3 regions of the Paucibacter sp. JuS9 genome follow, and region 3 is predicted to be linked to each of the others. Evidence: predicted binding sites of a transcription regulator. Region 3 holds the regulator's gene; each other region holds the start of a gene.
What was found. Region 3 encodes sigma-54, which starts transcription at its own class of promoters, with help from an activator protein. Its sites were predicted from a motif close to TGGCANGNAANCTGCTTT; they were not measured.
Positions count from the first base shown of each region.

Region 1 (3,268 bases), 1.8 Mb from region 3:
GCGCCTTGCGCGTTGCGCTGCAGGCCCGCGATGGCCAATGGCAACTGAACCAGGCCTTCGGCGGCAGCAGCGTCGGCCTGCTCGGCGCTTCCGTCAACTTGCAGGCAGATCCGCTGGCGCTGTGGCCCGGCCCGCAGTCAAGGCTTGAAGGCATGGTGCAGGCCAATGTGGCAAACGTCGGACTGTGGGGGCGCTGGGTGCCGCCGGGCTGGCGCATTGGCGGTGCGCTGACGGCAGGCATGACCATGTCGGGCACGCTGGGCGCGCCGCAGTTCGTCGGCCAGGCGGAGGGCCAGAAGCTCTCGCTGCGCAATCCGCTGCTGGGTGTGGACGTGCGCGATGCCGAGTTCCTGCTGAAGCTGGCGGGCGAGCGCGCGGAGCTGGTGCATTTGCGCGCCCGCGGCCCCGAAGGTTCGATGAGTGCCAGCGGCCACGCCACCCTGGGCGAGAAGCCGCAAGCGCAGCTGCAGGTCAAGGCCGAGGGGCTGACGCTCCTGAACCGCGTGGACCGTCGTGCCCAGATCACCGGTGAAGCACAGCTTGCCCTGGCCGAGCAATCGCTGGAGCTGGACGGCCGGATCAAGGTCGACAGCGCGTTGTTCGATTTCTCGCGCGGCGATGCACCGAGCCTCGATGCCGATGTGCAGGTGATCCGGCCTCAGCAAGCCGCCAGCGCAACAGCCGCCAGCACGCCGGCCAAGCCGCGCAGGGTCCGCGTCGACCTCGCATTGGATGCTGGCGACAAGCTGCAGATACGCGGCCGCGGCTTCGAGAGCCGCCTGGCCGGCGAGTTGAAGCTCGCTCAGCGAGACGCAAGCACGCGCCTCACCGGCAGCCTGCGCACCATCGGCGGCACCTATGCCGCCTACGGCCAGAAGCTGGAAATCGACAAGGGCGAGCTGATCTTCGTCGGCCCCTACGACAACCCGCGCCTGGATGTGCTGGCGCTGCGACCCAACACCGATGTCTCGGTTGGCGTGGCGGTGACCGGCACCGCGCTGTCGCCGCGCATCAAGCTCTACGCCGACCCGGAGATGAGCGACACCGACAAGCTCTCCTGGCTGCTGCTCGGCCGCGCACCCGAAGGCCTGGGCCGTGCCGACACGGCGGTGCTGCAACGCGCAGCGCTGGCATTGCTGAGCGGCGAAGGCGATAGCCCCTCGGGTCGACTGATGAAAAACCTCGGCCTTGATGAACTCTCGCTGGCCCAGAACGACGAAGACGCCCGCGGCACCGTGGTGCGCCTGGGCAAGCAGCTCTCGCGCCGCTGGTATGTGGGCTATGAGCGCGGGCTCAACGCCACCACCGGCAGCTGGCAACTGGTCTATCGCATTGCCCAGCGCTTCACCTTGCGCGCACAGAGCGGCGACGAGAACGCGGTGGACCTGATCTGGCTGTGGCGCTGGCGCTGAGGCCATCCGCCACTCGTGACGGATTTCACGGCGACCCCGCAGGTGGGGGTGTCGAGGCCACTTACAAAGCTGCTGCTCCGGCCCAGCCAAGGCAAGAGCACCGTGGCGAGAGAACTCCGATGGGCATTGAGGAAAGTCCGGATTGAGCAGAGGCTGGCACAGCAATTGCTGAATGGAGGACATCCTTTTTCGGAGTTGTCCATGTTCAAAAGCAAGATTCTCGGCCTCGTTGCCGCACTGTCCCTGAGCCTGCCCGCAGTAGCCAGCCCCACCCTCGTCACCAATGGCGGCTTCGAAGGCGGCCTGACCGGCTGGACCTGCACCGGCGCCGACCTGTGCACCACTGGAGCGTACTTCGTCAAGAGTGGCGCTGCGGCAGTCTACGGCTATGACAACAGCGGCTTCGCGACCCTGTCGCAAACCATCGCAACGACCGCCGGCTCGATCTATGACTTCTCGTTCTGGTCGGCCACCAATGTGCTGACTGCCGGCAACGTGATCCGTTACCAGATCGATGGCGGCAGCATCTTCACCGTCGCCAACACGCTGTCGCCTGCGCAGACGCAGACCTTCTTCACCGCCACGGGCGCAGCCGCAACGATCAACTTCTTCTTCGAGACCGACTCGGGCACCGGCATCATCGGCTTTGATGATGTGGTCGTCAGCGACACCGGCCGCGGCAGCGCCGTTCCGGAACCCACCAGCATCGCCCTGATCGGTGCTGCCCTGCTGGGCCTGGGCGCCAGCAGCCGCAAGCGCAAGCAGAAGCAGTAAAGAAATAGAAGATGTCGGCCAGGCCTCGCGCCTGGCTGCTTCAAACCGGCCCCTGAGGCCGGTTTTTTATTGGTCTCTCCGACAGGGATAGATAGATTCAACTATTCCGTTGATTTAAAAGGACTTCCGACGGCCGAATTAAGTTGCATTCCCCATCCGTTCCCCTAACCATCAAGCGCTACCGCCAGCAGGCAGGGGATCTACAGTAGAGCGGCGCTGACCGCTGCATACCTTGAAACTGACACTCGGCCACCACGTCCCTGCGACGCTTGGGGCCCAACACCCCCGCGCTGGTCAACGGCAGCTCTGCAGAGCATTGAGCAGGCGCTATCGACCCATCGACGACACCAGCCCTGGCCAGTTGCGAGACGCAGAGCTGACGCTTACCTCCTCAACTGAAGTTGTAGATCGGAGCGCCGCAGGCGAGGCATGAGCCCGCGGCGGGGCGCTTCAAGGTACCTGAGCTCAATGACAGGAGTGAACGGCAGACTTTGGATTCGGCCTTGCTCAGCCAGCGCCGAGATTGGTGGCCGAGGTCTTCATCGCGCAGCGTTCGTTGGCGCACAGACTTTAGGCAGGGCACGGAATAGTGTGGGCCCAGTTCGAAGCTGATTGAGCCAAGACCAGTAGGCAGCACGTCGTGCTGGCCAGTCGCCGATCAGTCCCGCCTACCGACATCAGGAGATCCCATGACATCCAGCTACGTCACACGCGACACCTACGGCATGTATGCCAACAACTCGACCGGACCCGGTCCGGCGCTGATGGGCGCCAACACCTTGCTCGGCAACGACGTCCACAACAAGGACGGCGAGAGCTTGGGCGACATCAAGGAATTCATGGTCGATATGGCCTCGGGCAAGGTTGCCTACGCAGTGCTCTCATTCGGTGGCGTGCTGGGCCTAGGAGACAAGCTGTTCGCAGTGCCCTGGGCGGCACTCGCCCTGGACACCACCAACAAGCGCTTCACGCTAAACGTCCCCAAAGACACGCTGAAGGACGCGCCGGGCTTCAACAAAGATCACTGGCCTTCGATGTCGGACGAGACATGGGCGGGCGGCCTGCACAAGTTCTACGGCACG
Region 1 covers NZ_CP194172.1:877,811-881,078, reverse strand. The annotation lists gene ABT392_RS03845 (translocation/assembly module TamB domain-containing protein) at 1-1,412, shown strand, start outside; gene ABT392_RS03840 (PEP-CTERM sorting domain-containing protein) at 1,614-2,186, shown strand; gene ABT392_RS03835 (PRC-barrel domain-containing protein) at 2,876-3,268, shown strand, end outside.
Region 1: the regulator sigma-54 is predicted to act here: its motif matches at 1,567-1,584, upstream of ABT392_RS03840 (PEP-CTERM sorting domain-containing protein).

Region 2 (3,268 bases), 560 kb from region 3:
CTTGCAGCCGCATGTGGAAGCCGAACTGTCGACACTGGCCCGCGAGCTTGTCGCCTTGCGCTCCTATGCGAGCCTGGTCAGCGCCGATGCCAGGAGCACCGAGCGGCTGCATCTGGCCGGCCTGAACGACCCACCGGAATGGCCGCTGGCGCCCATGGTCTTGCTGCCGCTGGTGCGGCCGTTGCTCGATGAGGGCACCACGCTGTGGAGCCTGTCGCTGCTGGCCGCCGAGGGACGTGCCGAGCTGTGGCTGCAGGCGCTCGGGCCAGATGCCGAGCGGACACAAGCCGCCGCCGCACGCGTGCCGATGGCCGAGCTGAACCAGCGCCTGCGGGCCGTGCACGGCAATCAGTCTTCACTGACACTGGCCGCCAACGAGATGCCGCTGTTCAAGCTGAACTGGCCCATCCCCATTGCCACGCCCTGATCGCGCCATGACCCGCATCCTGATCGCCGAAGACGAAGCGCTGCTCGCCAGCGAAATCCGCGAGGAGCTCTTGCGCCAATGGCCCGAGGCCCAGGTCGTGGCCATCGCTCGCGACGGCCATGAGGCCTTGCGCCTGGTGGAGCAATTGCAGCCCGAGGTCTGCTTCCTGGACGTGCAGATGCCCGGGCTCTCCGGCCTTGAGGTGGCGCAATTGATTGGCCGCCGTGCCCACGTCGTCTTCATCACGGCGCATGAGCGCTATGCGGTGCAGGCCTTCGACGAAGGTGCGGTCGGCTACCTCCTGAAGCCGCTGGACCCGGCGCGCATGGCCAAGACCCTGCTGCGCCTGAAGGAGCGGCTGCCGCAGCAACCGGCCGACCTTGGCGGGCTCAAAGCGCAGGCCGCGCCGGCCGGCACCGAGGCCTTGCGCTGGATCACCGTGCAGCGCGGCCGCGAGCTGCAACTGATCACGGTGGACGACGTGGTCTATTTCCGCGCCGACAACAAATACGTGGCCGTGGTCACTGCCGACACCGAGGCCCTGATCTCGGTGCCCTTGAAGGAGCTGATCCAGCGACTGGACGGCGAGCACTTCTGGCAGGTGCACCGCTCGACCATCGTCAATGCCCATGCCATCAAGTCGGTCAGCCGGGCCTTGAGCGGCAAGCTCAGCATCACGCTGAAGAGCCGGCCCGAGTCGCTGGAGGTCAGCCCGGCCTATTCGCACCGCTTCAAGCAACTCTGAGGGCAACTCTGAGGGCAGCTTTGAGGCAGCGGCTGGCGAATATCGCCCAGCCAGGCAAGACCTGGCACGTTATGTGCGACTGCAACATCAACTGCAGTTGTCTCCTCTATCCCCCAAGGATGGATTCAGCCTCGGGCCGCAAGGTCCGAGGCTCTTTTTTTGCCCGCACGCCCCGCAGGCAAGACCTGGCGCACCAAGCTGGCACACGCGGCAGGCACCAGATGCAGGCGCACTGGCTTTCGGCACCAACAAGGTTCATGCTTGCTGCTCAGATCAGCCATCAAACAGGCACGGGCCTTGCATTGATGGATCTGAGCCTTTCGGAGTTGTTCCCCATGCATGCGCTGACCCTGCCGCCCGCCGGCCACTACGACGAGATGCTGGAGGCCGGTGGTGCCCTCCGCCAACACTACGGCGCTTTCGGCGGCTGGCTGCAGGCGCAGTCGGCCGAGACCCTGGCCAAGAAGCGCGCCGAGGCCGACCTGCTGTTCCACAAGGTCGGCATCACCTTCGCCGTCTATGGCGACGAGGCCGGCGCCGAGCGGCTGATTCCCTTCGACATGGTGCCCCGCATCGTGCCGGCCTCGGAATGGCAGATGCTGGAAAAGGGCCTGCGCCAGCGGGTCACGGCACTGAACCGCTTTCTCTGGGACATCTATCACGACCATGAAATCCTCAAGGCCGGCCTGATACCGACCGAGCAGGTGCTGGGCAATGCGCAGTACCAGCAGGCGATGCAGGGCCTGGACCTGCCGCATGGCATCTATGCCCACATCACCGGCGTCGACCTGATCCGCCATTCCGACGGCGGCTATTACGTGCTGGAAGACAACCTGCGCGTGCCCAGCGGTGTGAGCTACATGCTGGAGAACCGCAAGATGATGATGCGGCTCTTCCCCGAGCTGTTCTCGCGCTATGCGGTGGCGCCGGTGGCGCACTACCCGACGCTGCTGCTCAACACGCTGCGCCATGCCAGCCTTGAGGAGAACCCGACCGCCGTGGTGCTGACGCCCGGCCCCTTCAACTCCGCCTACTTCGAGCATGCCTTCCTGGCGCAGCAGATGGGTGTGGAGCTGGTCGAGGGCCAGGACCTGTTCGTCAAGGACGACTGGCTCTACATGCGCACCACGGTCGGCCCCAAGCGGGTGGACGTGATCTACCGCCGCATCGACGACGCCTTCCTCGACCCGCTGGCCTTCCGTGCCGATTCGATGCTGGGCGTGCCGGGGCTGCTCTCGGTCTACCAGAAGGGCCACCTGATCCTGGCGAACGCCATCGGCACCGGCGTGGCGGACGACAAGTCCATCTACCCCTATGTGCCGGACATGATCCGCTTCTACCTGGGCGAGGAGCCGATCCTGCACAACGTGCCGACCTGGCAATGCCGCAAGAGCGCGGACCTCGACCATGTCTTGAACCACATGAAAGACCTTGTGGTGAAGGAAGTGCATGGCGCCGGCGGCTACGGCATGCTGGTCGGCCCGGCCGCCACGGCTGCCGAGGTCGAGGACTTCAAGCTGCGCGTCAAGGCCAACCCGAGCAACTACATCGCGCAGCCAACGCTGTGCCTCTCGAGCTGCCCCACCTTCGTGGAGAGCGGCATCGCGCCCCGACATATCGACCTGCGGCCGTTCGTGTTGACCGGGCGGGAGATCACGATGGTGGCCGGCGGGCTCACGCGCGTGGCCTTGAAGGAAGGCTCATTGGTGGTGAACAGCAGCCAAGGCGGCGGCACCAAGGACACCTGGATTCTGGAAAGTTGATATGAAGCCCCCACGTTCACTTCGTTCTCTGCTCCCCGAGGGGGCGCAGGCCTCCCTTGGGGCAGCCCGGCGGGAGTCCTGATCATGCTGTCTCGCACCGCCTCCCAGCTCTATTGGATGAGCCGCTATGTCGAACGCGCCGAGAACCTGGTGCGCATGCTCGACGTGACCCAATCGCTGTCGATGCTGCCGCAGTCGCACGGCGCGCGCACCGAACTGGCCGCGCCGCTGGCCGTGACCGGCGCCCTGCAGGACTACAGCGCGCGGCATCCGCAGCTCGATGCCGAGCATCTCTTCAACTTCATGGCGCTGGACCTGGACAACCCGGCCTCG
Region 2 covers NZ_CP194172.1:4,666,412-4,669,679, reverse strand. The annotation lists gene ABT392_RS20795 (hypothetical protein) at 1-427, shown strand, start outside; gene ABT392_RS20790 (LytR/AlgR family response regulator transcription factor) at 435-1,172, shown strand; gene ABT392_RS20785 (circularly permuted type 2 ATP-grasp protein) at 1,508-2,935, shown strand; gene ABT392_RS20780 (alpha-E domain-containing protein) at 3,020-3,268, shown strand, end outside.
Region 2: the regulator sigma-54 is predicted to act here: its motif matches at 1,235-1,252, upstream of ABT392_RS20785 (circularly permuted type 2 ATP-grasp protein).

Region 3 (3,268 bases):
TCGAATACGACAGCCGCAAGGAAACCGTCCGCTTCGTCGGCAATGCGGTGCTTCGCCAACTGCGCAACGGCCTCGTCACGGGGGAGACCACCGGTGGCGAGATCGCCTATGACAACCGCAGCGAACTCTTCAAGACCAGCGGCGGCAATGTCGAGCGCAGCCCCAACGGCCGCGGCCGCATGGTGTTGATGCCGCGCGCAGCCAGTGCGCCCGAGGCATTGCCGTCCGCAAGCAGCGCACCGACCCAACTGCAGCCCAGCACCACGCTGCAAACCACGCCTCGCAAGCCCTCATGAGCGGCATCGACAGCGCAGCGGCGGCACCGGGCCGCCCGAGCCGGCTTGAGGCCGACGGACTGCAGAAGACCTACGGCGTGCGCCGCGTGGTCAAGAACGTGCACCTGGCCGTGGACAGCGGTGAAGTCGTGGGCCTCCTGGGTCCCAACGGTGCCGGCAAGACCACCAGCTTCTACATGATCGTCGGCCTGGTGCGGGCGGACGCCGGCGAGATCCGGCTCGATGGCGAGGCGCTGGAGCGCCTGCCCATCCACCGCCGCTCGCGCCTCGGGCTGTCCTATCTGCCGCAGGAGGCTTCGATCTTCCGCAAGCTCACCGTCGAGGAAAACATCCGCGCCGTGCTGGAGCTGCAGCAGGACGAGAACGGCAAGCCCTGGACCAAGACCCGCATCAACGAGATGCTGGACAGCCTCCTGCACGAGCTCTCGATCGAGAAGCTGCGCGACAGCCCTGCACCCGCGCTCTCGGGCGGCGAGCGCCGCCGGGTCGAGATTGCCCGCGCCCTGGCCACGCAGCCGCGCTTCATCCTCCTGGACGAGCCCTTTGCCGGCGTGGACCCGATCGCCGTGCTCGAGATCCAACGCATCATCGGCTTCCTGAAGGCGCGCGGCATCGGTGTGCTGATCACCGATCACAACGTGCGCGAGACCCTGGGCATCTGCGACCGCGCCTACATCATCAGCGAGGGCGAGGTGCTGGCCGAAGGCACGCCCGACGAGCTGGTGGCCAACGCCGACGTGCGCAAGGTGTACCTCGGCGAACACTTCAAAATGTAGGCTGCTGGGGCTGCGCTGAGATGAAACCCACCCTGCAGGTACGGCTCAGTCAGCATCTGGCGCTGACGCCCCAGTTGCAGCAGTCGATCCGGCTGCTGCAGCTCTCCACACTGGAGCTGCACCAGGAAGTGGAGCAGATGCTGGCGCAGAACCCGCTGCTCGAGACCGACGAGGAATTCGGCAGCGCGGTCACCGCACCCGAGCTCAGCGAAGTCCGCGGCAACGCGTCCGACGAACCCGACTCGGCACCTTCAGGCGATGGTGAGGCCGCGAGCGAGATCAAGGCCGAGGACTTCGGCACCACCGAGCGCGAAGACTGGGAAAACGGCACCGAGGGCGACGACTTCGACGGCATCCGCGAGCTGCCCGGCAGCGCCAGCTCCAGCAGCGAAGACGGAGAAAGGCCCGAGACCGAGGCGCCGTCCATCAGCCTGCAGCAGCATCTGCAACAGCAGATGGCCGGCATGTCTTTCAGCAGCGAAGACCGCGCCGCGCTCCTGGTGCTGATCGAATCGCTGAACGACGACGGCTACCTGGCCGACCCGCTGGAAGAGATCGCCGCCTCGCTCGCCGGTGAAGACGACCCCGAGGCACTCGAGGAATTGCTGGAACGCCTGCAGGTGGCCTTGCGCTGGCTGCAGAGCATGGAGCCCACCGGTGTCGGCGCCCGGGACCTCTCCGAATGCCTGCTCCTGCAACTGCGCACGCGGCCGCGCAGCCAGGTGCAGGTGGTGGCCATCCTGATCTGCAAGAACCACCTGGAGCTGCTGGCCCGGCGCGACAGCAAGAAGCTGATGGCACTCACCGGCGCCGACGAACAGCTGCTGCGCGAGGCGCAGACGCTGATCCAGACACTGGAGCCCAAGCCGGGCCGGCCGTTTGCGCCAGGCGAGGCGGCGGCCGTGGTGCCGGACGTGATCGTCAGCAAGAGCGGCCGCGGATTCCGTGTGATGCTCAACCCCGAGGTCGCGCCCAAGCTGCGCATCAACGAGCTCTATGCCAATGCGCTGCGCGCCACGCGCGGCGGCATCAGCAACAGCGCGCTGGGCGGCCAATTGCAGGAGGCGCGCTGGTTCATCAAGAACATCCAGCAGCGCTTCGACACCATCCTGCGTGTCTCGCAGGCCATCGTCGAGCGGCAGAAGGGCTTCTTCCAGCATGGGGCGCTGGCGATGAAGCCGCTGGTGCTCAGAGAAATAGCCGACGAGCTGGGCCTGCATGAATCGACCATCTCGCGCGTGACCACGGCCAAGTACATGGCCACGCCGCATGGCACCTTCGAGCTGAAGTACTTCTTCGGGTCCGGCCTCAACACCGATGCCGGCGGCAATGCCTCCAGCACGGCGGTGCGCGCGCTGATCAAGCAGTTCGTCGACGCCGAAGACAACAACAAGCCGCTGTCCGACAGCGCCTTGTCCGACATGCTGGAAGAGCAGGGCATCCAGGTGGCGCGGCGCACGGTGGCCAAGTACCGCGAGGCGCTGAAAATTGCGCCGGCCAATCTGCGCAAGGCGCTTTGACGCGACTCTGACCTGGGGTCTGAGCGGGGGTCTGAACGGGGCCCTGAATGCCTGCCGCGCAGCGCGCTGCCAACGCATGACCCAGCGACTTGCTAGGACTTTGCCGCGTCAGTCGCCGCACCGCAACAGCGCCGGCACAAACGATCAAGGCGTTGATTGATGCGCCCTGAATCCGCCCGGGATAACCCGCAAAGTGGGTGACCGGAAACCTTGCTTCCCGGCCGATTCATCCGCTATTCAAAATTCCGATAGTTCGACGCACAAGCGTCATACATCGATTCGGACCCGTCCTCATAAGCTGGACTCCTCACAAGCGCAGGCGGGCCTCATCCGGGCCTTGCAAGCAGGCTTGTAGATCGCCGCCTCGTGAAGCCTCGGGGCGCTTGCGGTGAACACCAGTCAATGACAAAAAGTGCCGGCCAAGCCCGGTGACGGAGACAGCTTGTGAACAAGATTTCGAAACTGGCCTTGCGGCCGGATGGCCTGGCCCTGGCCGTTTCCATGGCCCTCACGCTGATGGCCAGCGAGGCCGCGATGGCTCAAGCGAGCACGACGCCCGTAGCGCCGGCCAAGCCCGCGGCCGAAGCGGCGCAAGGCGGTGAACAGGCCAAGGACAGCAAGGATGACAAGAAGCCGGCAGCGAAGGCCACGGCCGAGCTGAGCTCGGTGCTGGTGA
Region 3 covers NZ_CP194172.1:4,104,504-4,107,771, forward strand. The annotation lists gene lptA (lipopolysaccharide transport periplasmic protein LptA) at 1-296, shown strand, start outside; gene lptB (LPS export ABC transporter ATP-binding protein) at 293-1,072, shown strand; gene ABT392_RS18255 (RNA polymerase factor sigma-54) at 1,093-2,592, shown strand; gene ABT392_RS18260 (TonB-dependent receptor) at 3,037-3,268, shown strand, end outside.